DNA from 4 places in the Arthrobacter sp. 01L42 genome. Region 2 is predicted to be linked to each of the others. Evidence: riboswitches for the same ligand, from Rfam matches in the RefSeq annotation. Region 2 holds a riboswitch; each other region holds the start of a gene.
What was found. A riboswitch is a leader RNA that binds a small molecule or an ion and turns the genes downstream of it on or off. The one in region 2 is predicted to bind S-adenosylmethionine.
Positions count from the first base shown of each region.

Region 1 (5,748 bases), on a different contig from region 2:
GCCCGGCACGTCCACGGGTGCCGGGTTCAGGGTGAAGTCGGTGATGTTGTAGTACTTGCCGGACTGGCTGTAGCCCTGCTCGGTCCAGAGCCCGCGGAGGACCTTGATGAATTCCTCGGTGCGGACGTAGCGCTCGTCGTGTTCGAGCCATTCGAGGCCGAAGTTGGTGAATTCGTCCTTGAGCCAGCCGGAGACGATGTTCACGGCGGCGCGGCCGTTGGAGATGTGGTCCGCGGTGATGATGTACTTCGCCAGCACCCCGGGGTGCCACATGCCCGGATGGACGGCGGAGATCACCTTGAGGCGCTCGGTGGCGGCCAGCAGCGCCAGGCTGAACGAGGTGGCCTCGTGCTGCTTGTCCGCACCGTAGGAGGCGGCGTACCGGGTCTGGGTCAGGGCGTATTCGAAGCCGGAGTTCTCCGCGATCCTGGCCAGCTTCTTGTTGTATTCGAAGTCCCAGCCGGTGCGCTGTTCGATGGTGGACACCACCAGGCCGCCGGAGACGTTGGGGACCCAGTAGGCGAACTTGAGCGGTTCGGAAAGACGGGCGACGTTGCTGATCTCAGTCATGGGTGTTCCTTTACTTCCGGGTGGGGCTTGCTGTTGCCAGGAATTCCGCGGCGCGGTCGCGCAGCACATCCTGGATGCCCGCGATGGATGGTTCGTTCTGCAGCGAGGTGGTGTCGCCGAGCGTTGTGCCTTCGAACAGCTGGGTCAGCAGCCGGCGCATGATCTTGCCGCTGCGGGTTTTCGGCACATCGGGAACGACGACGACGTCCCGCGGCTTGGCGATCGGCCCGATCTGCTTCGCGACGTGCGCCTTCAGCACACCCTGGATGTCGGGGGTGGCCGCCGAATCCTTCAGCACCACGAACGCGACGATCGCGTGGCCGGTCTTTGCGTCCGCGACCGGGCAGACGCCGGCCTCCACCACGTCCGGGTGGGTGACGAGCGCCGATTCGACCTCGATGGTGGAGAGCAGGTGTCCGGAGACGTTGAGGGTGTCATCCACCCGCCCGAGGATCCAGATGTCGCCGTCGTCGTCATACTTGGCGCCGTCACCGGCGAGGAACCAGCCCTGCTCGGCGTATTGGCGCCAGTACGAATCGAAGTAGCGGCGCGGGTTGCCCCAGACCGTCCGGGCGATCGCCGGGCCGGGGGAGTCCACCACGATGAAACCCTGGACGCCGGGCGGCACCGTGTTGCCGGCGTCGTCCACGATGCGCGTGCTGACGCCGGGCAGCGGGCGGGCCGCGCAGCCGGGCTTGAACGCGGCGTCCGTCGGTGCCGGGGAGAGGATGGTGGCGCCGGTTTCGGACTGCCACCACGTGTCCACCACGGGGGCGGTGCCGGCACCGATGTTGGTCCGGAACCAGCGCCAGGCCTCGGGGTTGATGGCCTCGCCTACCGTGCCGAGAAGACGGATAGAGGAGAGGTCGTACGTGTCCGGGACGCCGTCCGGGAACCAGCCCATGAGGGAGCGGACCAGGGTGGGCGCGGTGTAATACTGCGTGACCGCGTAGCGTTCGATGATCTCAAAGTGCCGGCCCGGGTGCGGGGTGTTGGGCGTGCCCTCGAAGATGACCTGCGTGGCGCCGTTGGAGAGCGGGCCGTAGAGCTCATAGGTGTGCGCGGTGACCCAGGCGAGGTCGGCCGTGCACCAGTGCACGTCCTCCTCCCGCAGCCCGGGGTCGGGGTTGCTGAACAGGTGCTCGAAGCTCCATGACGCCTGTGTGAGGTAGCCGCCGGAGGTGTGGACCAGGCCCTTGGGCTTGCCGGTGGTGCCGGAGGTGTACATGATGACCAGCGGCGTCTCGGCATCGAACGCCTCGGCTTCGTGAGTCTCGGAGGCGGTGCCGACGGCGTCGTGCCACCACACATCGCGGCCGGCGGTCATCGGAACGGTGTCCAGTTCGTCCGCGGGAGTGGTCCGGTTGACCACCAGGACGTGTTCGATGGCGTTGTCGCCGGAGACGGCGGCGTCCGCGTTGTCCTTGACCGGCACGGCGGTGCCGCGGCGGAACTGGCCGTCGGTGGTGACCAGGAGCTTGGCGCCGGTGTCCTCCACCCGGAACTTCAGGGCCTCGGCGGAGAATCCGCCGAAGACCAGGGAATGGATGGCACCGATCCGGGCCACCGCGAGGGTGATGATCACGGTTTCGGGGATGACGGGGAGGTAGATGACCACCCGGTCGCCCTTGGTGATACCGAGATCCAGGAGGGCATTGGCGGCTTTGGAGACCTCGCGCTGGAGTTCGGCGTAGGTGACGGCACGGCGGTCGCCGGGCTCGCCCTCAAAGTGCAGGGCCACCTTGTCTCCGCGCCCCGCCGCTACGTGGCGGTCGACGCAGTTGTAGGCGACATTGAGCCTGCCCCCTTCGAACCAGGTGATCTGAGGTCCGGTGCCGGCCTCGACGTCGGCCGGGATCCGGCGGTGCGCGGTGTGCCAGGGCTTGGTTTGCTCCGTCGCGCCGCCGGGCAGGTCCGCCCAGTCGAGGCGGAGAGCCTGGGTTTCCCAGAACGCAACCGTCTCTGCCTGGACAGTTCCCGCGGTCACGGCGCCGCCGTGCCGGGGAAGGTGGTTTCCGAAGGTGGTGCTGCGGTGACGCGCCGGCCCATCGGCGGGGACGCCGTGCACTGCGCCGTCCGTGGACTCGTTCAGGGACCACCCCGAAGAGCCGCGAGAGGAGCCGGGCGCGTCACGCAGCCCTGCTTCGTTCGCCGTCGCGTCCGAAGTGGTTTGTGGGAATGCCTCGGACGCAGTCCGGGCAAAGGTGGGCAGGGCGGAAGAATTCTCAGGGGTCATTGCTGCACTCCATCGGTCCTGGCAGTAGCACCCTTGGTTGCTCCGGCTCCCTCGAATTTCACCGAAGGAGGGCGGAGCGGTTGCGTGGGAATGGTCGTCTCACGTCACCGGGGGGTTGCTGCGGCGTCATCGATCCAGGTCTCTCGGCCGCTCGGGATGGTCACTACCTACTAGAACTTCAGATGCACGATTCCGCAAAATCGGCGTCCGGGAGCGCCGTAATATTCGTTCACCCGGCGTGGGTCCTGCCCAAATCATTCATTTATTCGACAATTGCCCGGAAAGGTCGCAGGAGTAAGGTTGATGCATGGCCCATGTTAACGATCCGGCAGTCATTGACCGCCTCATGCGAACCAAAGGCACGTGGGCGGTGGTCGGCCTCACCACCAACGAATGGCGCTCGGCGTATGAGGTCTCCCTCTATGTCCGGGACCGGATGGGCATGACCATCATTCCGGTCAACCTTCCGGGCGACGATGTCCACGGCGAGAAGGGGTACCGTTCCCTGTCTGACATCCCGGCGGAGAAGCACCCGATCGACGTCGTGGACTGCTTCGTCAACTCCCACAGGGTGGGCGCAGTCATAGACGAGGCCATCGCAGTAGGCGCCAAGGCCGTCTGGCTGCAGCTGGGCGTCTTCGACGACGCCGCGACGGACCGGGCCAAGGCCGCCGGGCTGGACGTCGTCGTGAACGCGTGCCCCGCCCGCGAAGGCTGGCGCGTGGGCATCTAACGGCCCGGGAATGACGATCAACAGATCGGGAAGAGTCGGTTACAAAATGTGACCGGCTTTTTCTGTATCCGGCCTCCTGCCGTGTGAGATGGACTCGTAACCATCCCGAGCGGCTGAGAGATCTGGCTCCGTGACGCCGCAGCAACCCCCTCCTTTGAGGACGGTGCTACCGCCAGGACCGATGGAGAACCACTGTGTTCTGAGGCTCCCCGGCTTCGCTCAGCGCTGCCCGGAAGCCAGGACCCAGGGCTTTCCTCGGGCGAGCCCGGAGGAAATCATGAACACGCAGACAGCGGCAGCGCCGCGGCCCCGAGCAGGTGGGGGCCTGTGATCGAGATCCAGAACGTCAGCACGTCATTCGCTTCGGCCGCGGGACCTTTCACGGCCGTCGATGACGTCAGCATGCACATCAGGCGGGGCACCATCCAGGGCATCATCGGGTTCTCCGGCGCCGGCAAATCCACGCTGCTGCGCAACATCAACCTCCTCGAGCGCCCGACGTCGGGCCGCGTCCTGGTGGACGGCGTGGACCTGGTGACCCTGTCCGACGCCGAGCTCCGGACCAAGCGGCATGACATCGGCATGATTTTCCAGCACTTCAATCTCCTCAACAACCTCACAGCCCAGGAAAATGTGGAGCTGTCCCTGAAGTTCGCCGGCGTCGGGAAGGCGGAACGCCGGCGGCGGGCCGCCGAAACCCTGGAAATCGTGGACCTCGCCGACAAAGCGGGAACGTATCCGGCCAAACTCTCCGGGGGCCAGAAACAGCGGGTGGCGATCGCCCGCGCCCTTGCCACCGGGCCCAAAGTGCTGCTCTGCGACGAGCCGACGTCGGCCGTGGATCCCCGGACGACGTCATCGGTCCTGCAATACCTGGCCGACGTCAACGCCGAATTCGGCATCACAATCGTGGTGGTCACCCACGAGATGAATGTCATCAAGGCCATCGCGGACAACGTCGCGGTCATGGAAGAAGGCCGGGTGGTGGAGCAGCTCGACCTCGCCGAACTCCAGCGCCCCGGCTTCCACCCGGCGACGTCGATCGGCCGCTACCTGGTCTCCGATGAGATCCAGCTGGACCGCTCCGGGAGGGGCACCCACACCACAGCCGCGTCGGAGGGCCTGATCAATGCTTGACCGCATCCTGGAAGTCCTGCCCGAAATCGGCGTCGCCATGGGACAGACCCTCACCATGCTGCTGGTGGCCATCCCGCTGGCAGTGCTGCTCGGGACACCGCTGGGTGTCCTGCTCTACACCATCGGTCCCAACGGGCTCAAGCACAGGCCAAAGCTGCACCGGGTCCTGGACGGGCTGGTCAACCTGCTCCGCTCGTTCCCGTTCCTGATCCTGCTGATCGCGATCATTCCCGTGACCAGGTTCATTGTCGGCACGACCATCGGCACGGCCGCCGTCATTGTCCCGCTGACCCTCAACGCCATTCCGTATTTCGCCCGCTTCGTGGAACAGAACCTGAGCCAACTCGGCGGCGGAGTGGTCGAAGCGGCACGGTCCATGGGCGCCAGCAGGTCCCAGATCGTCCGGGACGTCCTGATTGTGGAGGCGAAGCCCGGACTCGTCAGCTCCATCACCATCATGACCGTCAGCTTCATCTCGTACTCGGCGATGGCCGGACTGGTGGGCGGCGGCGGAATCGGCGACTTCGCCATCCGGTACGGCTATTACCGCTACGAAACGCCGCTCATGATCACCGCCATTGTCCTGATGATCCTGCTGGTCACCATCGTTCAGCTGGGCGGATCCTATGTTGCCCGGCGCCTGGACAAGCGCCTCTGAGCGCCGGCAGCACCCTCGTCCCACCTCCCACAGCGGAAAGCATCCCATGACTTCAACACCCAGTATCCGTTTCGACGGACCCCGTCCGCGCCTGCTGATCAGCGCCTTCGTGATGAACACGTCCAGCCACATCATGGGCGGCCAGTGGCGGCGCCCGGAAGCCCAGCAGCACCGGTTCAACGAACTCCAGCTCTGGATCGACCTGGCCCGCCAGCTCGAAGACGCCAAGTTTGACGCGATCTTCTTCGCCGACGTCGTCGGTCTCTACGGCGACTACGACGGCGGGTGGGCATCTCTGCTGAAAAAGGGCCTGCAGGTGCCGTCCAACGACCCCCTCATTCTGCTGTCCGCGCTCGCCACGGGAACGCGGGAGATCGGGCTGGCCGCGACGTCGTCGGTGATTCAAAGCCATCC
Region 1 is NZ_JBFTSL010000012.1:27,775-33,522, forward strand. It holds gene sfnG (dimethylsulfone monooxygenase SfnG) at 1-570, opposite strand, end outside; gene acs (acetate--CoA ligase) at 581-2,806, opposite strand; gene AC1DN2_RS12085 (CoA-binding protein) at 3,114-3,539, shown strand; SAM riboswitch class I at 3,637-3,727, shown strand; gene AC1DN2_RS12090 (methionine ABC transporter ATP-binding protein) at 3,867-4,676, shown strand; gene AC1DN2_RS12095 (methionine ABC transporter permease) at 4,669-5,334, shown strand; gene AC1DN2_RS12100 (LLM class flavin-dependent oxidoreductase) at 5,381-5,748, shown strand, end outside.
Region 1: another riboswitch for S-adenosylmethionine. It lies ahead of AC1DN2_RS12090 (methionine ABC transporter ATP-binding protein); the one in region 2 lies ahead of AC1DN2_RS04450 (bifunctional o-acetylhomoserine/o-acetylserine sulfhydrylase).

Region 2 (5,748 bases):
CCGGCTCAACGAGATCACGACGCTCGGGATCCGGAACGTCCGCACGGCCTGGACGGGGCTGCGGACGGAGGCGGCCGACGGCGTCCCGGTGGTGGGGTTCGACGCCGAGGCCACCGGATTCTTCTGGCTCGCCGGCCAGGGCGGGTACGGATTCCAGACCTCATCCGGCGTCGCGGAACTGGCCGCCGGGCTGATCCTCGCCGGCCAGGGCTCCGCCCCGGCTCTGACCCCGGCCGTGTCCCTGGCCGTGTCCCCGTCCACCGAGGCCAGTCCGGCATCCCGGACAGCGGAGGCGCTGGCCGCGACCCGCTGGTCCATCCGGCGCTGAAGAATGGATCCATGAGTACCCTCATCACCAATATCGCCGAACTGATGACCCAGGACGCGGAACACCGCGTCCTCCGCGACGCGGCGGTGGTAATCGAGGGGGAGCGGATTTCCTGGCTCGGGCCCGCGGCCGACGCCCCGGCCGCGGACGAACGGGTGGATGCCGGTGGCCGGGCGCTCCTCCCGGGCTGGGTCGACTCGCACACGCACCTGATCTTCGCGGGGGACCGCACTGCCGAGTTCGAGGCCCGGATGGCGGGAGAAAGCTACAGCGCCGGCGGGATCGCCGTCACCACCGGCGCCACCCGGAGCACGAGCGACTTCGACCTGACCCGGCTGGCGATGGGCCGCGTCGCGGAGGCCGTGTCGCAGGGCACCACCTACCTGGAGACCAAAACCGGCTACGGCCTGGACCTCGAGAACGAGGCCCGCAGCGCCCGCATCGCCTCCACCGTGGCGGACGAGGTGACTTACCTGGGGGCGCACCTTGTGCCCGCCGGGATGGACGCGGAGGAATATACGGAGCTGGTTTGCGGGCCGATGCTCACCGCAGTTCGGCCCTACGTCCGCTGGGCCGACGTCTTTTGCGAGCAGGGCGCGTTCAACGAGGACCAGTCCCGCCGGGTGCTCCTGGCCTGCAAGGCCGCCGGGCTGGGGCTGCGCGTCCACGGCAACCAGCTCGGCGAGGGCCCCGGCGTCCGGCTGGCGGTGGAAGTCGGCGCCGCGAGCGTGGACCACGTGAACTACCTTTCGGCCGCGGATGTCGATGCCCTTGCCGGCAGCTGGTCCGGCTGGGACGCCGCCGGCGGCAGCGGCACGCCTGGATCCGGGCAGCGCGGCACGGTCGCCACGTGCCTGCCGGCCTGCGATCTCTCCACCCGGCAGCCGCTGGCCCCCGGTCGTGAACTGCTCGACGCCGGTGTGCAGCTGGCGCTGGCGTCCAATTGCAACCCCGGCACGTCCTACACGAGCTCCATGGCGTTCTGCGTCACCACCGCCGTGCTGCAGATGCGGCTCAGCGTCCATGAGGCGGTGCGTGCCGCGACCTACGGCGGCGCGCTGGCCCTGAGCCGGGAGTCCGGAAGCGACGCCGACGGCGCACGCGCGGTGGGCTCGATCGCCGTCGGACACCGCGCGGACCTGCACCTGCTCAACGCGCCTTCCGCCACGCACCTGGCCTACCGGCCCGGCATCCCCCTGACGCACGCGGTGTGGCGCGCCGGTGTAGCGCAGCCGGTCCGTTAGCCAGCCGGTCCGTTAGCGAGCCGGTCCGCTGACCCGGCTGGCTCCGGCCCCGGACGGGCCGCCCTAGAACATCATGGGCGGTGCGTCGAGGACGGTCTCGTCCACGCGCCTCTTCTCCCACTGCGTGAAGGGCTTGTCGAGCTCGTACTTGCCGTGCGAGGTGCGCAGCAGGGTGCGGACCTGGGCGTTCTCGGGGTTATTCAGGGACTCGAAATATTCCACCGACCAGTGGAACCAGCGCATGCAGAACAGCCGCATGGTCAATCCGTGCGTCACAAACAGCGCGTTCGGGGCATAGCCGGGCCGGGACCAGTGCCGGTGCAGGGTTTCCATGAAGGAAGAAATCCTGTCATACACATCGGAACCGGACTCGCCCTCGCGGAAGCGGTAGAAGAAGTGCCCGTAGGCGTTGCGGAGCTCCTTCTGGTCCTCGATGTCGCCGGCGATCTGAAAGTTGGCCCAGTCCTGTTCGCGCAGGCGCGGTTCCTCGATCACCCGCTCCACGAGCGGACCGAGATTCAGCGCCTCGAGGGTCTGGTAGGCGCGCAGGTAAGGGGAGACGTAGACGCACACCGGGCGGCCGTCCAGCTGGCGCCGGACCTCCTCCCCGGCCGCGGTGGCCTGCTCCAGGCCCAGCGCGGTCAACGGGATCCGGTAGTCCGGAACACGGTTGTAGATCGAGGTGTCGGCATTGGCGGCAGACTGGCCGTGCCGGATCAAGATGATTTTCCGGGGCGCACTCATAATCCCCAAGCATAGGGCTCCCAAAAAGCCGGGGGTGCCGGCGCGGCCGGCACCACGCGGGCACCAGCAAACTATCGGCAAGTGCAGGCAAGATAGAACCATGTTGGTTCCCTCCCGCCGTCGGCTGCGGTTCGAAGTGTTGATTGTCCTGGGGTTGTCACTCGGGCAGTCCGCGATCTACTCCCTGGTGCAGTTGCTGGACAAGATGACCACGGCGCCGCTGGCCCAGGGGACATCCACCCTGAACCGCTCACAGAGCGCACGCGAATACTTCGACCTCACCTACCAGTTGCTGGACATCATCTTCGCCCTGGTCCCGGTGGCCCTCGTGATCTATTTCCTCACCGAACACTGGCCGGCCGGTGAACGCGGAACCTCGGCGTTCCGAAGGATCGGCTTCGACTTCGCCCGGCCCGGCAAGGACCTCCTGCAGGGTCTCGGACTCGCCGCGCTCATCGGCATTCCGTCCCTGGGGCTCTACGCCGCCGGCCGGGCGATGGGGATCACGACGGCGATCATCCCCAGCGCCCTGGACGCGTACTGGTGGACCGTGCCGGTGCTGGTCCTGTCCGCGATCCGGCACGCGGTGGTCGAGGAAGTGATTGTGGTGGCGTACCTGCTGGACCGGCTCGGGAAACTGGGCTGGAGCGTGCCGGCGGCCATCGCCGCCAGTGCCCTGCTCCGCGGCAGCTATCACCTGTACCAGGGGTTCGGGCCGTTCATCGGCAACGCGGTGATGGGCGTCGTCTTCGCGCTGTTCTACATCCGGACCAAACGGGTGATGCCGCTGGTGATCGCCCACGCCATCCTGGACACCGTGGCGTTCGTGGGGTTCAGCCTGTTCGGCAAGGCAGTGGGCCTGGGCTGAGTTCCCCGCAAAGCAAGGCGGGGTCCCTTCGGGCCCATCCGGAGCCCCCGGACGGGCGCGAAGGGACCCCGCGTTGCTATTAGGAGCAGGCCTTAAATGATCTCGGCCGCCGTCTCCTAGGTGACATCGTTGGCACCTAAGAGATGGCGGCCGAAGCGTGGGGCAGGTGGAGCGTTAGATCGTGACCGCTCCGGAGGCGGTCTCGAAGGTGACAGAGAGGATGCCGGGAGTACCGTGCGGCGCGATCCAGTTCACGGCGACGTCTTCCAGCGGCTTTTCAACCGGTTCGCCCAGCCACTCCGTGACGCGCTCGGCCGAACCGGCAATGGTCAGTGCGGACATCTTGACATCGCTCGCGTAGGCGTTGGACGGGTGCAACTCCGGGTCGCCCTCCCACTTGAGCATGTATGGCACCTGGGGGTCGGCGATGAGCCCCAGGATGCCGATCTGCTTCCAGACCAATTCGCGGCCGTCGGGAAACTTCCGGTTGCCGTTGACGGCGGCGCGGCCGAGCCGCTCCTCGAACGGGGCCAGGTCGTCAACCTCGACGCACCAGCCCATCCAGCCGCCGCCGGCCTCGGAGCGTGCCCGGACGGCCTGGCCGAACGGGGCCTTGTCGGAGGCCGGGTGGTTCAGGACCTCCACGACTTCCAGGTACTTGTGTCCCGCGAGCGGGATAATCATGTTGCGTGTCCCGAAACGGGGGTGCACTCCACCCTTCACGGCTTCAACGCCGAGGGCAGACGCAATACGTTCAGTGGTGGCTGCCAAGCCATCGTGTTCACAGGCGTAAGAGACGTGATCCATGCGCATGCCATCATCTTGGCACTTTGTGATGGACCTCTCAGCTTAGGCTCCCCTAACCGTCATGGGACGTCCTGGGGCGCGGAACGCGGCGCCCCGGATGCTCCGTCACGGCGGCCGTCTTCATCTTCGTCACAAAGCTATCCAGGGCTCCGCCGCCATTCCTACACTGAAGTCAGGTCATGAGTGCCAGCGCACAGCCCCGGCTTGCTGGCCGGCAACCCTCGTATCGCGGTGGGGTGCCCCGGGTGAAGACCTGGCCGTCCGGCGCCCGCCGGAGGGCAAGCGCGGCGCCTGTTCCGGTTCGGGCCGAAAGCCCCGGCCGGTGCTGTGCCCAGTGACTCGAGGAGCACCAATGTCCAACGCCTGGTCCTTTGAAACCCGCCAGATCCACGCCGGCCAGGAGCCGGACAGCGCCACCGGCGCGCGTTCCCTGCCTATCTACCAGACGACGTCGTTCGTGTTCCCCAGCGCCGAAAGCGCCGCGAACCGCTTTGCGCTCGCCGAGCTCGCGCCCATCTACACCCGGATCGGCAACCCGACACAGGATGCCGTCGAACAGCGCGTCGCCAGCCTGGAAGGCGGTCTCGCGGCGCTGCTGCTCAGCTCCGGCCAGGCCGCCGAGACGTTCGCCATCCTCAATATCGCCGAGGCCGGGGACCATGTGGTGGCCAGCCCCAGCCTCTATGGCGGAACCTACAACCTGCTCGCGCACACGCTGAAGAAGTTCGGCATCTCCGTGACCTTCGTGGCGGACCCGGACAACCTGGACCAGTGGCGGGACGCCGTCCAGCCCAACACCAAGCTGTTCTTCGGCGAAGTGGTCTCCAACCCCCGCCAGGACGTCCTGGACATCGAGGGCGTCTCCCGGGTGGCGCACGAGGCCGGCGTGCCGCTGGTTGTCGACAACACGCTCTCCACCCCCTACCTGATCCGGCCGATCGAGTGGGGCGCGGACATCGTGGTCCATTCCGCCACCAAGTACCTCGGCGGGCACGGCGCCGCGATCGCCGGCGTGATCGTGGACTCCGGCAACTTCGACTTCGGGAAGGACCCGGAGCGGTTCCCCGGCTTCAACACCCCCGACCCCACCTACAACGGCCTGGTCTACGCCCGCGACCTCGGAGCGGGCGGCGCGCTGGGCGCGAATCTCTCCTACATCCTCAAGGCCCGGGTCCAGCTCCTGCGCGACCTCGGCTCCGCGGTGTCCCCGTTCAACGCGTTCCTCATCGCCCAGGGCATCGAAACGCTGAGCCTGCGCGTCGAGCGCCACGTGGCCAACGCCACGAAGGTGGCGCAATGGCTGGAGGGGCGGGACGACGTCGAATCGGTCGCCTACGCCGGGCTGCCGTCCAGCCCCTGGTACGAGCGCGGCCGCAAGTACGGGCCCAAGGGGACCGGCGCCGTCGTGGCGTTCAACATTGCCGGGGGAGCGGAGGCCGGCAAGCGGTTCGTCGATGCCCTCGAACTGCACTCGCACGTCGCGAACATCGGCGATGTCCGGTCGCTGGTGATCCATCCGGCGTCGACCACCCACAGCCAGCTCTCGCCCGAACAGCAGGTGATCGCCGGGGTGAACCCCGGGCTGGTGCGGCTTTCGGTGGGACTGGAGCACATTGACGACATCCTGGCGGACCTCGACGCCGGATTCCGCGCGGCCAAGTCCGCCTAGGCCGAAGCCCACGCCGAATTTCCCCACCTTTACGGGCATGACACCGGGAATCGCCGGCACTCCGGGGCGACCCGCCAGTCACGGCTGT
Region 2 is NZ_JBFTSL010000004.1:35,656-41,403, forward strand. It holds gene AC1DN2_RS04425 (NAD(P)/FAD-dependent oxidoreductase) at 1-328, shown strand, start outside; gene AC1DN2_RS04430 (amidohydrolase family protein) at 340-1,572, shown strand; gene AC1DN2_RS04435 (histidine phosphatase family protein) at 1,636-2,316, opposite strand; gene AC1DN2_RS04440 (CPBP family intramembrane glutamic endopeptidase) at 2,417-3,184, shown strand; gene AC1DN2_RS04445 (VOC family protein) at 3,359-3,997, opposite strand; SAM riboswitch class IV at 4,167-4,282, shown strand; gene AC1DN2_RS04450 (bifunctional o-acetylhomoserine/o-acetylserine sulfhydrylase) at 4,344-5,660, shown strand.

Region 3 (5,748 bases), on a different contig from region 2:
TGCCGGGCCTGGACCGCGAGCAGGAGCATTGACACGGCGCCGACAATCACGGCGCCAAGGGGGAGGGGCAGGCCGAAAAGCAGGTACAGGGCGATTGCGCCGCCCACCACCTCCGCGAGATCGGTGGCGGCGGCGACAACTTCGGCCTGCACCCAGAAGGCGCGGCGCCAGAACGGCTTGAGCCGTTCACCAAGGATCTCGGGAAGGCTCTTGCCCGTGACGATCCCGAGCTTGGCGGACTGGTACTGGACGAGGACGGCCATGACGTTGGCGGCCACGAGGACCCACACCAGCAGATAGCCGTACTGCGCTCCGGCGGTCAGGTTGGCGGCCACGTTTCCGGGGTCCACGTAGGCGATCGACGCCACGAAGGCCGGTCCCAACAGGCCGATCAGCGCCCTCCGGGCCCCCGGGTGTTTGTAAGTGGGGGCGTCCTGCGCCGGTTGCCCGTGTCCCGTTAGCTCCAGCACTGCCAGCTCCTGTGATTGGCGCGTCGGCGTTGACGCGATGATCGGCGCCGGCCGGAAAACAGCCGGTGTCAAAGTTTCGTGTGCCTATAAGAATTTATTAGGCATACCGAAACAATAAGCCCGGCGGGCGCTGCGTGCAATCCGGGGGAATCCGGGGGAATCCGGGGTGAGCGTGCATCAGGCCCGGAAGGCCCGCCACGTCTGGGTCAGGTAGGGCAGCCGGAGCACCTCGCCAGGGATGTGTCCCAGGTGCTCGTGCAGGTACCAGGCGAGGTTGTCGGTGACCTTGGCCCGGGTGGAGTCCGATGCCGCGAGATAGTAGCTGCGGGACTTGGCCAGCTCCTGGATGTCCTCCGTCGTGACGGAATCCTCCCAGCGCGTCAGGTGGCTCTCCAGCCCGGTGAACTCGGGGCCCACGGCCGGACGGAAGTGTGGTTTGTGGACGTCCCCGGCGTGCATGATCCGGGAGAGCCGGTGCACCCAGGGCACGCTGGTGTCCAGCTGGTTCCAGATCAGGCCCAGCACGCCGTGCGGCCGCAGGATCCGGGCAATCTCGGTGCTTGCCAGGCCGGGGTCGCACCAGTGCCACGCCTGGGCGACCGTGACCAGGTCAAAGGACTCCGGCTCGAGACCGGTGTCCTCGGCGCTGCCCTCGATGGCGGTGACGTCCGGCAGGGTCCGGCGCAACTGCCCGAGCATGTCGGCAGAGGGGTCCACGGCCACCGTGCCCAGTCCGCGTTCCGCCAAAAGGGAGGTGAACTTCCCGGTGCCCGCGCCAATGTCCGCGGCGTCCCTGGCTCCCGACGGGACCAGCCAGTCGGCTGACTCCTGCGGATAGCCGGGGCGGACGCGCTCGTAGTGCTCCCCGCCGTCCTGGAAGCTTTGTCCGAGTTCCTGGCGCCGCACGCTGTGCAGCTTCGGTCCGCTGTGCAGTTTCGGTCCGCTGTGCGGCTTGACTCCGCTGTGGAGCCTGGGGCCGGCGCTTGCCACGTGCGATCTCCTTCGGGAAGGTCCTGCTGGTCTCAGATACCTTTCGAATTTACCGCACCCGCGCCGGGCCCCGATCCTGCCTAGTCGAGGGTGCAGGGCGCAGCGCCGGCGGTGCCCGGGGTGTTCGGCGCCCAGTGGGGATAGCTGCGGGTATCGTTGGCCGGCACCCAGCGGCCCGCGTCCACCACGTAATCCCAGCCGAGTCCGTTCTGCCGCAGCTGCTGCAGGCCGGCCAGCAGGCGTTCGGCGTCCTCAAGCCGTGAGCCGAGGCCGAAGCTGGCCCGCAGGGAGCCGGCGGGCAGGCCGAGCCGCTTGAGCAGCGGGTGGGCACAGAAGCGGCCGTCGCGCAGGCCAATGCCGTGTTCGGCCGACAGGTAGGCGGCCACCAGTCCGGCGTCGTAGCCTTCCACGGAAAAGTTCACGACGCCGATCGTGCCGGTGTCCGGCTGATCGCCTCCAGTGGAAGAAGCAGGGGAAGAATCGGAAGCCGAATCGGCAAAGATCCGGTGCACGGTTACTCCCTCGATGCCCTGGAGGCCCTCGACGAGGAAGGACCGGATGGCGTCCTCGTGGGCCTGCCACTGCTCCGGGTCCAGGGCCGCAATGACCTGGGTGGCGCGGGCGAGGGCCGCCGCGCCGAGGACGTTCGGCGAGCCGCCCTCATGCCGGGCAGGTCCCGTGGTCCAGCTGACGGAGTCGAGCCGGGCATCGCGGACCGCGCCGCCGCCGGCCAGGTGCGGGGTGCCGGCGTCGAGCCAGTCCGTCCGCCCCACCAGCACGCCGGCGCCGAACGGGGCGTACAGCTTGTGTCCCGAGAAGGCGAGGTAATCGACGTCGTCCGCGGCGATATTGATCCGCCGGTGCGGGGCGAGCTGCGCGGCGTCGACAACGATCCTGGCGCCGTATTCGTGCGCCAGTGCGGCCAGGGTCCGGATCGGGAGGATCTCCCCGGTGACGTTGGAGGCGCCGGTGACGGCCAGCAGGCTCACCCCGCCGCGGGCGAGTTCGTCGCGCAGGCGGTCCACGGTGGCCGCGAGGGTGGCGGCGGCCACGACGCTGCGGTGCGGGACATTCTGCCAGGGCAGGAGGTTGGCGTGGTGTTCGATGTCGAGGTAGAGGACCTCGCCCGCGGGCCGCCCGTCGCGCAGCGGCAGGCAGCCGGCCAGCAGGTTCAGGGAATCGGTGGTGTTGCGCGTGAAGATCACGGAATCGCCGGGCCGGCCGCCCACGAAGTCCCGCACGATGTCCCGGGCGTTCTCGTAGACGGAGGTGCTGATCTGTGATGCGTAGCCGGCGCCGCGGTGCACGCTTGCGTAGTACGGCAGGATTTCGTTCAGGTAGGCCGAGACCACGGACAGGGCCGGTGCGGAGGCGCCGTAGTCGAGGTTGGCGTAGCGCGCGTGGCCGCCTGTGATCAGCGGGGCCTGGATTTCAGCCCCGGTGACGGCTGCCAGCGGGCGGGCCGCGAGGGCAAGCCGTGCATGGAATTCAGTGGCGGCGGGGAAAGTGGCAGTTGTCATGGGACCTCACTCGAACAGGACCCCACACCGTGGGAATCCGCGCTTGCCGGGTCCGTTCCGGACCGGCCAGGTCGTCACCCGGGGCACCCCACCGCGACTGGAGGGTTGCCGGCCAGCAAACCGGGGTTTAGCGCTGGCACTCGTGACCTGCATCGAGCGTAGGACATCGGCGCAGCCGGGGAAAAGGCGGCCGCCGATTGTGAAGCGGAATATTACGGGCGCGGATCAGTTGTTCGGGTGGGCCTGGAAGAGGTCGTCGAGTCCGGGGTTGAGCCGCTTGAGCACTTCCGAGTGCAGGATCGAATTGGTGGCCAGGGCGTTGCCGCCGAAGGGGCCGTCCTCGCCTTCGAGCGAGGTGAAGCGGCCGCCGGCCTCGGTCACGATCGGCACCAGGGCGGCCATGTCATAGAGATTCAGCTCGGGTTCGCAGGCGATGTCCACGGCGCCCTCGGCCACGAGGCAGTACGACCAGAAGTCACCGTAGGCGCGGGTCCGCCACACTTCCTCGGTCAGGCCCAGGAACTCATCCAGGTTCCCGCGTTCCTTCCAGCCGCCAAGGCTGGAGTAGGACAGCGAGGCGTCCTCGAGATTGGAGACGTTGGATACCTTCAACCGTGTGGCGGCGGCGAGCGAGCGGCCCGTGTAGGCGCCTGCACCCTTGGCGGCCCACCAGCGCTTGCCCAGTGCCGGCGCGCTGACGACGCCGACCACCGGCTCGCCCTCATCGACGAGGGCGATCAGGGTGGCCCAGACCGGGACGCCGCGGACAAAGTTCTTCGTGCCGTCGATCGGGTCGATGATCCACCGGCGGGAACCGTGGCCCGAGCTGCCGAACTCTTCGCCCAGGACCGCGTCACGCGGACGTGACCGGGAGAGCTGGCCGCGGATGGCCTCTTCCGCGGATTTGTCGGCATCGGTGACGGGTGTAAGGTCGGGCTTCGTCTCGATCCGAAGGTCGAGCGCCTTGAAGCGGCTCATGGTCTGGGAATCGACCGAATCTGCCAGTACATGGGCAAGGCGCAGGTCATCGTTGTAGCTCGAAGCGGGTTGGCTCATGGTTCCAAACTACCGTCAAACCGGGCCCCCGGGCGGGAGGCCGCGGCTCGGCGCCGCCGCCCCGCTGCCGGTCCGGCTAGGAGACGGTGCCCAGTTCCTTGGTTTCCTGCGCTTCCATCCGCGGGTCCGTGCCCAGCAGCCGGCGCAGGGACGCGAGCCTGGCCGGTCCCGAGGGCCCCGCGTGCCCGGCCGCAACCCACTTGTCGACGCCGCAGTTGACGGCGGTGGAGTCATGCTTGCAGCCGCGTTCGCAATCATCGGTGCCCGGTTCCAGGTCCGGGAAGGAACGCAGGATCCGGTCCGGGTCCACGTGGGCCAGACCGAAGGACCGGATGCCGGGGGTGTCGATGATCCAGCTGCCGGCAGGGGCATCGTTGACTTTGAGCGCCAGTGCGGAGGAGGACGTGTGGCGGCCGCGGCCGGTTACCGCGTTCACGCCTCCCGTGGCCCGCTCGGCCCCGGTCAGGGCGTTGACCATGGTGGACTTGCCGACGCCGGAATGGCCCAGCATCACGGTGACCTTGCCGTCGAGGTAGTCGCGCAGCTGGGATACCGCGTCCTTGTCGAGCCGGGCGGAGAGCCCGTCGTCGGAGCGGGCGTCGATGCCGGAAGCGGCGGTGTCGGCGGTCTTGGAGATGATGACGGGGAAGTCGAGGTGCTGGTAGTTGGACAGCAGCTCGGCGGGATCCTTGACGTCGGCCTTGGTGACGAGCAGCAGCGGCTCAATGCCGGCGTCGTACGCGGCCACCAGCGCGCGGTCGATGAAACCGGTCCGCGGCTCGGGGTTGGCAGCGGCGACCACCACCACCAGCTGGTCGGCGTTGGCCACGACGGCACGTTCGATCGGGTCCGTGTCGTCGGCGCTGCGGCGCAGCAGCGTCTTGCGGTCCTGGATCCTGACCAGCCGCGCCAGAGTGTCGGGCTCGCCGGTGACATCCCCGACCAGGGAGACGAAGTCGCCGGCAACCACCGGGTTGCGGCGCAGTTCCCGGGCCCGGGCCGCGATGATCTTGCGTTCGTCCGCGGTCCCCTCGCCGACGACGGCGGTGTAGCGGCCGCGGTCAACGGTGATGATGCGTCCGGTGACGGCGTCATCGTAGCTGGGCCGGTCCTTGGTGCGGGGCCGTGTGCCCTTCTTGTTCGGCCGGATCCGGACGTCGGACTCGTCCCAGGAATCAGTGCTGCGTGCCACCGGCGGTGTCCTCATCTGCGGCGGGTCCCTGGGCCAGCATCGCTTCCCAGAGTTGCGGGAAATCGGGCATGGTCTTGGCCGTGGTTGCGATGTCCTCGACTTCCACGCCGGCTACGGCAAGGCCGAGGATGGCGCCGGCGGTTGCCATGCGGTGGTCCGCGTAGCTGTGCACGACGCCGCCGTGCAGCGCGGCCGGGCGGATGATGAGGCCGTCGGGGGTTTCTTCGGCGTCCCCGCCGAGGCGGTTGATTTCGGCGACGAGGGCGGCGAGCCGGTCCGTTTCATGGCCTCGGAGGTGGGCGATGCCGCCCAGCCGTGAGGGGCCGGTGGCGAGGGCGCACAGCGCGGCTACGGTGGGGGCGAGTTCGCTGGTTTCGTCGAAGTCGCCGCCCTTGATCTCCGGGCCCCCGCTGACGGTCAGGGTGCCGCCGTCAACCGTCACCGTGGCGCCCATAGCGGTCAGGATTCCGCGCCAGAGATCACCCACCTGGGTGGTTTCCGCGGGCCAGTTCGGGATCCG
Region 3 is NZ_JBFTSL010000001.1:136,065-141,812, forward strand. It holds gene AC1DN2_RS00575 (Nramp family divalent metal transporter) at 1-470, opposite strand, end outside; gene AC1DN2_RS00580 (class I SAM-dependent methyltransferase) at 648-1,403, opposite strand; gene AC1DN2_RS00585 (aminotransferase class V-fold PLP-dependent enzyme) at 1,541-2,980, opposite strand; SAM riboswitch class IV at 3,015-3,128, opposite strand; gene hisN (histidinol-phosphatase) at 3,206-4,036, opposite strand; gene rsgA (ribosome small subunit-dependent GTPase A) at 4,113-5,228, opposite strand; gene aroA (3-phosphoshikimate 1-carboxyvinyltransferase) at 5,212-5,748, opposite strand, start outside.
Region 3: another riboswitch for S-adenosylmethionine. It lies ahead of AC1DN2_RS00585 (aminotransferase class V-fold PLP-dependent enzyme); the one in region 2 lies ahead of AC1DN2_RS04450 (bifunctional o-acetylhomoserine/o-acetylserine sulfhydrylase).

Region 4 (5,748 bases), on a different contig from region 2:
CCCCATGCCCTTCCCCGGGCTGAACATCGACAACCTGCCCTTCTTCGCGGTGATCGCCGCCAACGCCCACGGCCAGACCATGATCCATGACTGGGTCTACGAGAACCGGGCCATCTACCTGACCGAGCTCAACAAGCTCGGCGCCCAGGTCCAGCTGCTCGATCCGCACCGCATCTACGTCAACGGGCCCAGCAAGTGGCGTGCGGCCGAGGTGGGCTGCCCGCCGGCCCTCCGCCCCGCCGCCTGCCTGCTGCTGGCCATGCTGGCGGCCCGCGGCGTCTCGGAGCTGCGGAACATCTATGTCATTGAACGCGGCTATGAGGACCTGGCCGAGCGGCTGAACACCATCGGGGCGAAGATCGAGTATTTCCAAGACTGAGCCCCGCGTTGGTGTGGGGCGTTTCGGCGGATCCTGACGCACAATAGATTCATGCGCACCTTCGGCGTGGAGGAAGAACTGCTGATAGTGGACCCCGAATCGGGGATGCTGCTTGCCCTCGCTGACCTCATGCTGCCGAGTCTGGTGCCGCCGCAACAGGGAGCCGCCAGGGTTCTCCCGGCACAGAAACCGGTCCACGAAGGCGCCGACTTCAGCTACGAGCTCAAGCTCGAACAGATCGAGACCCAGACGCATCCGTGCCTGGAGTACACGGAATTGCTCCGGCAGCTCAGGCGTGGCCGGTCCCTTGCGGACCAGGCCGCCCGGGCGCACGGCGGGCGCGTCGCGGCCCTGGCCACGTCGCCCCAAGGCTCCGCCACCCACCTGACGCCGAATCCGCGCTATATGACCATGCAGCAGCGCTTCGGGCTCACCGTCCGGAACCAACTGACCTGCGGCCTCCACGTCCACACCTTTGTGGAGTCCCCGGAGGAGGGCGTGGCGGTAATGGACCGGATCCGCGACAAGCTGGCCGTGCTGATAGCACTCAGCGCGAATTCCCCCTACTGGAATGGGGCCGAGACCGGATTCGAAAGCTACCGCACCCAGGCCTGGAACCGCTGGCCGGGCTCGGGTCCCACGATGATCTTCGGCAGCCTGCCCATCTACCGCCGCGTGGTCACCCGGCTGGTCGAAAGCGGCGTCCTGATGGATGAGGGGATGGTCTATTTCGACGCGCGGCTGGCCCGGCAGCATCCCACCGTGGAGATCCGGGTCGCGGATGTCTGCCTGCGGGCCGAGGATGCTGCCCTGATTGCCGTACTGGTGCGCGCCCTCGTGGAGTCGGCCGCCCGGGAATGGAACGACGGCGTCGATCCCGCCCCGGTGCCCACGCTGCTGCTGCGGATGGCCGCCTGGCAGGCCAGCAATTGCGGACTGCGCGGGGAGCTCCTGGACTTCGGAACCTTCACCCCGGCCCCGGCCGCGGACGTGGTCAGGGCGCTCGTGGACTTCGTGGCCCCGGTGCTTGAGGAACAGGGCGAGCTGGAGCTGGCGCGCGAGGGCGTCGAGCGGATTCTGGCAGAGGGTACCGGTTCGCAGCTGCAGCGCGGCCCGTTCCGGGCCGGCGGCCTGCCCGCCGTCGTCGAGCGGGCCATCGAACTGACCACCGAGGGGCCCGCCACCGAGGGGCCGGCAGACAATCGTTCGGCCCTGGGCCGGTTGCGCCCGGCCTGACCGGGAGCCCGCAACAGTTGCGGGTGCGGCGGAAGCCCTAGACCTGCTTGAGCGCCTGGCCGAGGTCGCGGATCAAGTCATCGACGTCCTCCAGGCCCACCGAGAGCCGGACCACGCCGTCGCTGAGCCCGATCGCCGCGCGGCCTTCCGGGCCCATCGCGCGGTGCGTGGTGGTGGCCGGGTGCGTGATGAGCGTCTTGGCATCGCCCAGGTTGTTGGAGATGTCGATGATCCGCAGCGCGTCCAGGAGTGCGAACGCGGCCTGCTTCGCCGTGCGCCCGGGGGAGGGCTGCAGCTCCAGGGTGAGCACGGTCCCGCCGGCCTTCATCTGCTGCACTGCGAGCGGGTACTGCGGGTGGGACGGCAGCAGCGGGTACTTTACCCAGCCGACCGCAGGCTGTCCCTCGAGCCATTCGGCCAGCCGCAGCGCGGAGGCCGAGGAATGGTTGACGCGCAGGGCCATGGTCTCCAGGCCCTTGGTGAGCACCCAGGCGTTGAACGCCGAAAGGGCCGGACCGGTGTGCCGCATGAGCTGCTTGACGGGCCCGTCGATGAATTCCTTGGTGCCCAGGATGGCCCCGCCCAGGACGCGGCCCTGGCCGTCGATGTGCTTGGTGCCGGAGTAGACCACCACGTCCGCGCCGAGGTCGCCGCAGCGCTGGAGCAGCGGGGTGGCGAAGACGTTGTCAACCACCACCGTGGCGCCGGCCGCGTGCGCCAGTTTGCTCACGGCGGCGATGTCCACGATTTCCTGCATCGGGTTCGACGGCGACTCGAAGAACACCGCCGTGGTCGGCTCGGACAGCGCGGATTTCCACTGCTCCAGGTCCGGGCCGTCCACGAAGACCGTCTCGACACCCCAGCGCGGCAGGATTTCGTTCAGGATCACGAAGCACGAGCCGAACAGCGAGCGGGCCGCGACCACCCGGTCGCCGGCCGCCAACAGCGCGCCCAGGGCGGTGAAGACGGCGGACATGCCGGACGCCGTCGCGAAACACGCCTCCGTTCCCTCGAGCAGCCGGAGCCGCTCCTGGAAGGTGGCGACGGAGGGGTTGCCGTAGCGGGAGTAGACGAAGCGCTCGTCCTCACCGGTGAAGGCGCGCTCGGCGGCGGCCGCGGACTCGTAGACGAATCCTGAATTGAGGAAGATCGGCTCGGTGGTTTCCTGGAAGCCGGTGCGGTCAAGGCCGCCACGGACGGCCTGGGTGTCGGCCGCCCAGCCGGCGGCGTCGGGATTGAAAGTCACTTAGATCTTTCCGAGGTTGGTGGGCAGGCCGCGGTTCTTCCAGCCATTGACGGTGCGTTCGCCAAAGCGGTCGGTCTCGCCTTCGAAGCCCTCAAGGACGTTGTACGAGGTGTAGCCGGCGGCCGTCGCGGCCGTCGCGGCCGCGATCGACCGGGCCCCGGAACGGCAAAGGAACACCAGTTCGACGGCGGTGTCCTCCGGCGCCTGCTGCCTTAGCTGTTCCACGAAGTGCGGGTTCGGCGTGCCGCCGGCGAGGTTCCACTGGATGAAGAGCGGATCGTTGCGGCTCTCGCCCGCGGCCGCGGTGTCCGGGATGCCGATGTGGGCCCATTCGCCCTCGGTCCGGACATCCACCAGGATGGCTCCGGCCTCCAGCTTGGCCCACGCCTCCTGCGGGCTGAGGTCTCCGGCGTAGCTCATGCGTGGCCCGCGAAGGCCCCGTCGGCGCCAAATTCGTCGGCGTCGAGCTCATCAACCGCATTGGCCACGGCGGCGTCCGCACTGGCAATCGCGGCCGGCAGGACCAGCGCCTGCGCCACGATCACGGTGCTTCCGTTGAAGCTGGCGGCGGGGCTTCCATGCAGCACGTAACCCTCGGCCAGGGCGGCTGACACCCGCTCGCAAAAGGCGCGGTCATCCGCCCCGGTGAACAGGCGGTAGGCCAGCCTCTCCTCGCCCCCGGGTGCGGTACCGGGTGCTGTGCCGGGTGCGGCTGTTGTGGGTATTGACGTGTCGGTCACGACGGATCTCCTCTTTCACGCTTGCAGCTCGAATTCTCGATTGCCGAGTATTCACCTGAGGCACCCCGCCGCGAAAGGGAGGGTTGCCGACCGGCCAGTCAGGGCTTGGCACCGGTTCTCATTACTCCCCAAAAACGTAACACCTGCGACGCCGGCCCGCACCGCCGCCGTCGTCATGTTCCGTAACCGGACCGCGGCCCGGGCGAGTAGTGGCGGGCTCCAGTTTCGGGTACAGCCCACTCGTGTCTGCCGGGACGTTTCTCCGTTTACTGGGGGGATTAGGTCCGACGAGTCGGCCGGAGCTGCAGGTGATTCGAGCAATGTGTGAATCAAGCAGTCCCGGAATCGACTCGTCTGTCCATCAACAAGCTGTCTGGGAATCGGTGGCTGGAACGGTCGGAGCCGCAGCCGCGGTCCGGCCGGTGACGGCGGAATGGAGCAATCGTGGGCCCGCGCATACTCGTTACCGGGATTACAAGCGCCGCCGGACGGGCCGTCGCGGCCCAGCTCGAAGCCCGGGGCCTCCCGTACCTCGGCTCCGACGCCCGTGCCGACACCCGCCAGGCCGGGGAGGCTCCCGCCGCCGCGGTCAGGCTCCTGCCGGCGACGAACCCGGACATGGTCCTGGACCTGCGCCGGGTGGTGGACCGCGAAGCCATCAACGTCATCATTCCGACCCTCACCGTGGAACTCCCGGTCCTGGCCGCGGCCCGCGCCGGATTCGCCCAGGATGTGCGGATCATCGTGGCCGACCCCGCCGCGGTGGCCCTCGCCAACGACCACCTGTTCACCACCTGGGCGCTGCAAGCGGCCGGCATCCCGGTGCCCCGGTTCGCGGTTCCGGGCGACCTCGCCGCCGCGCCGGCTTCCCTCGCCGGCCTCAGCGGCCCCGTGGTGGTCAAGCCGCGGGTCTTCAAAGGCTCCCATGGTGTCCACCTGCTGGCCGGAACCGACTCCGTTAGCTGGAAGAACATGCCGGCGGGGCAACTGGTCCAGGAATTTATCCCGGGCGCCGACTATGTGTGCCTGGTGTTCGGCACCCCGGCACGCAACGCGATGGCGCCGGTGGCGGTGGTCCTCGAGAAGACCAGGACTCCGTATGGACGCGCCGGCAGCGACGAGGTCAGCCGCAGGGTGCCGGCGAACCAGGCCGGCGATGTGCGCAAGCTGGGCCTGGCCGCCGTCCGCACGCTCGGGCTGACCGGGCCGGTCCAGGTCCAGATCCGCCGCCGCACCGACGGAACGCCCGTGGTGCTGGGTGTCTGCGCGGCCCTGGGGGAGAACAGCACCTGGGCCCCGGAAATGCTCGACGCCGTGCTCGCAACGTTCATGCTCCCGGCGTTCAACCCGGCCTCGTTCCGCCTGTGCCCGGCAGTGCCCGCTGACGCCCTGGGGTGAGCGCAACACCAACGCGGGGTCACTTACGGCCCATCCGGGGACATGGGATGGGCCGTAGCTGACCCCGCGTTGCTATTCGATGGTCGCGAAGAGGGCGTTGAGTTCGGCCGTGAGCTGGCGCCGCAGTTCCGGGGTGCCGATTTCCTGCCCGTCGATGTGGTTCACCGGGGCCAGGAGCCGGATGCTGGAGATCAGCCAGACCGCGTCGGCGTCCAGCAGGTCCTTCGGCTCCAGCGGGCCGTAACCCAGCTCCCAGCCGGCGGCCTTGGCGGCGGTGAACAGGGCGCCCTGTGACGTGCCGGGCAGGATGCCGCTGTCCAGCTGGGGCGTGATGAGCCGCCGGATGGTGCGGACGCCGCCGGCGCCGTCGTCCGAGGTTTCCAGGTGGGCCAGCAGAACGGTCGACGTCGGACCTTCCAGCACCCGGCCGTCCGCGGACGTGAAGATGACGTCGTCGGCGCCCTGCCGGTGGGCGTAGCGCAGCGCCGCCATGTTCACGGCGTAGGAAAGGGTCTTGGCGCCGAGCAGGAGCCACGGGGCGCGCTCGCCGACTTCACTGTCGTAGCCGCGGTCGAGCAGGATGACGTCGATCCCGGTCTCGCGCTGCCGCCGTCCCGCGGCCGCCGGGGCGGAGGCCTGGACCCAGCATGTGGGGGCAGCCGCGCCCTCCGGCCCGCGGGTGACAATCAGCTTCACCACCACCTCGTCCTGCTCCGCGCCGCCCGTTGCAGCCGCGGCGGGTTCCTGCC
Region 4 is NZ_JBFTSL010000015.1:48,645-54,392, reverse strand. It holds gene AC1DN2_RS14015 (UDP-N-acetylglucosamine 1-carboxyvinyltransferase) at 1-379, shown strand, start outside; gene AC1DN2_RS14010 (glutamate--cysteine ligase 2) at 431-1,615, shown strand; gene AC1DN2_RS14005 (O-succinylhomoserine sulfhydrylase) at 1,653-2,861, opposite strand; gene AC1DN2_RS14000 (rhodanese-like domain-containing protein) at 2,862-3,281, opposite strand; gene AC1DN2_RS13995 (DUF1737 domain-containing protein) at 3,278-3,586, opposite strand; SAM riboswitch class IV at 3,614-3,727, opposite strand; gene AC1DN2_RS13990 (ATP-grasp domain-containing protein) at 4,046-4,999, shown strand; gene AC1DN2_RS13985 (aminodeoxychorismate lyase) at 5,072-5,748, opposite strand, start outside.
Region 4: another riboswitch for S-adenosylmethionine. It lies ahead of AC1DN2_RS13995 (DUF1737 domain-containing protein); the one in region 2 lies ahead of AC1DN2_RS04450 (bifunctional o-acetylhomoserine/o-acetylserine sulfhydrylase).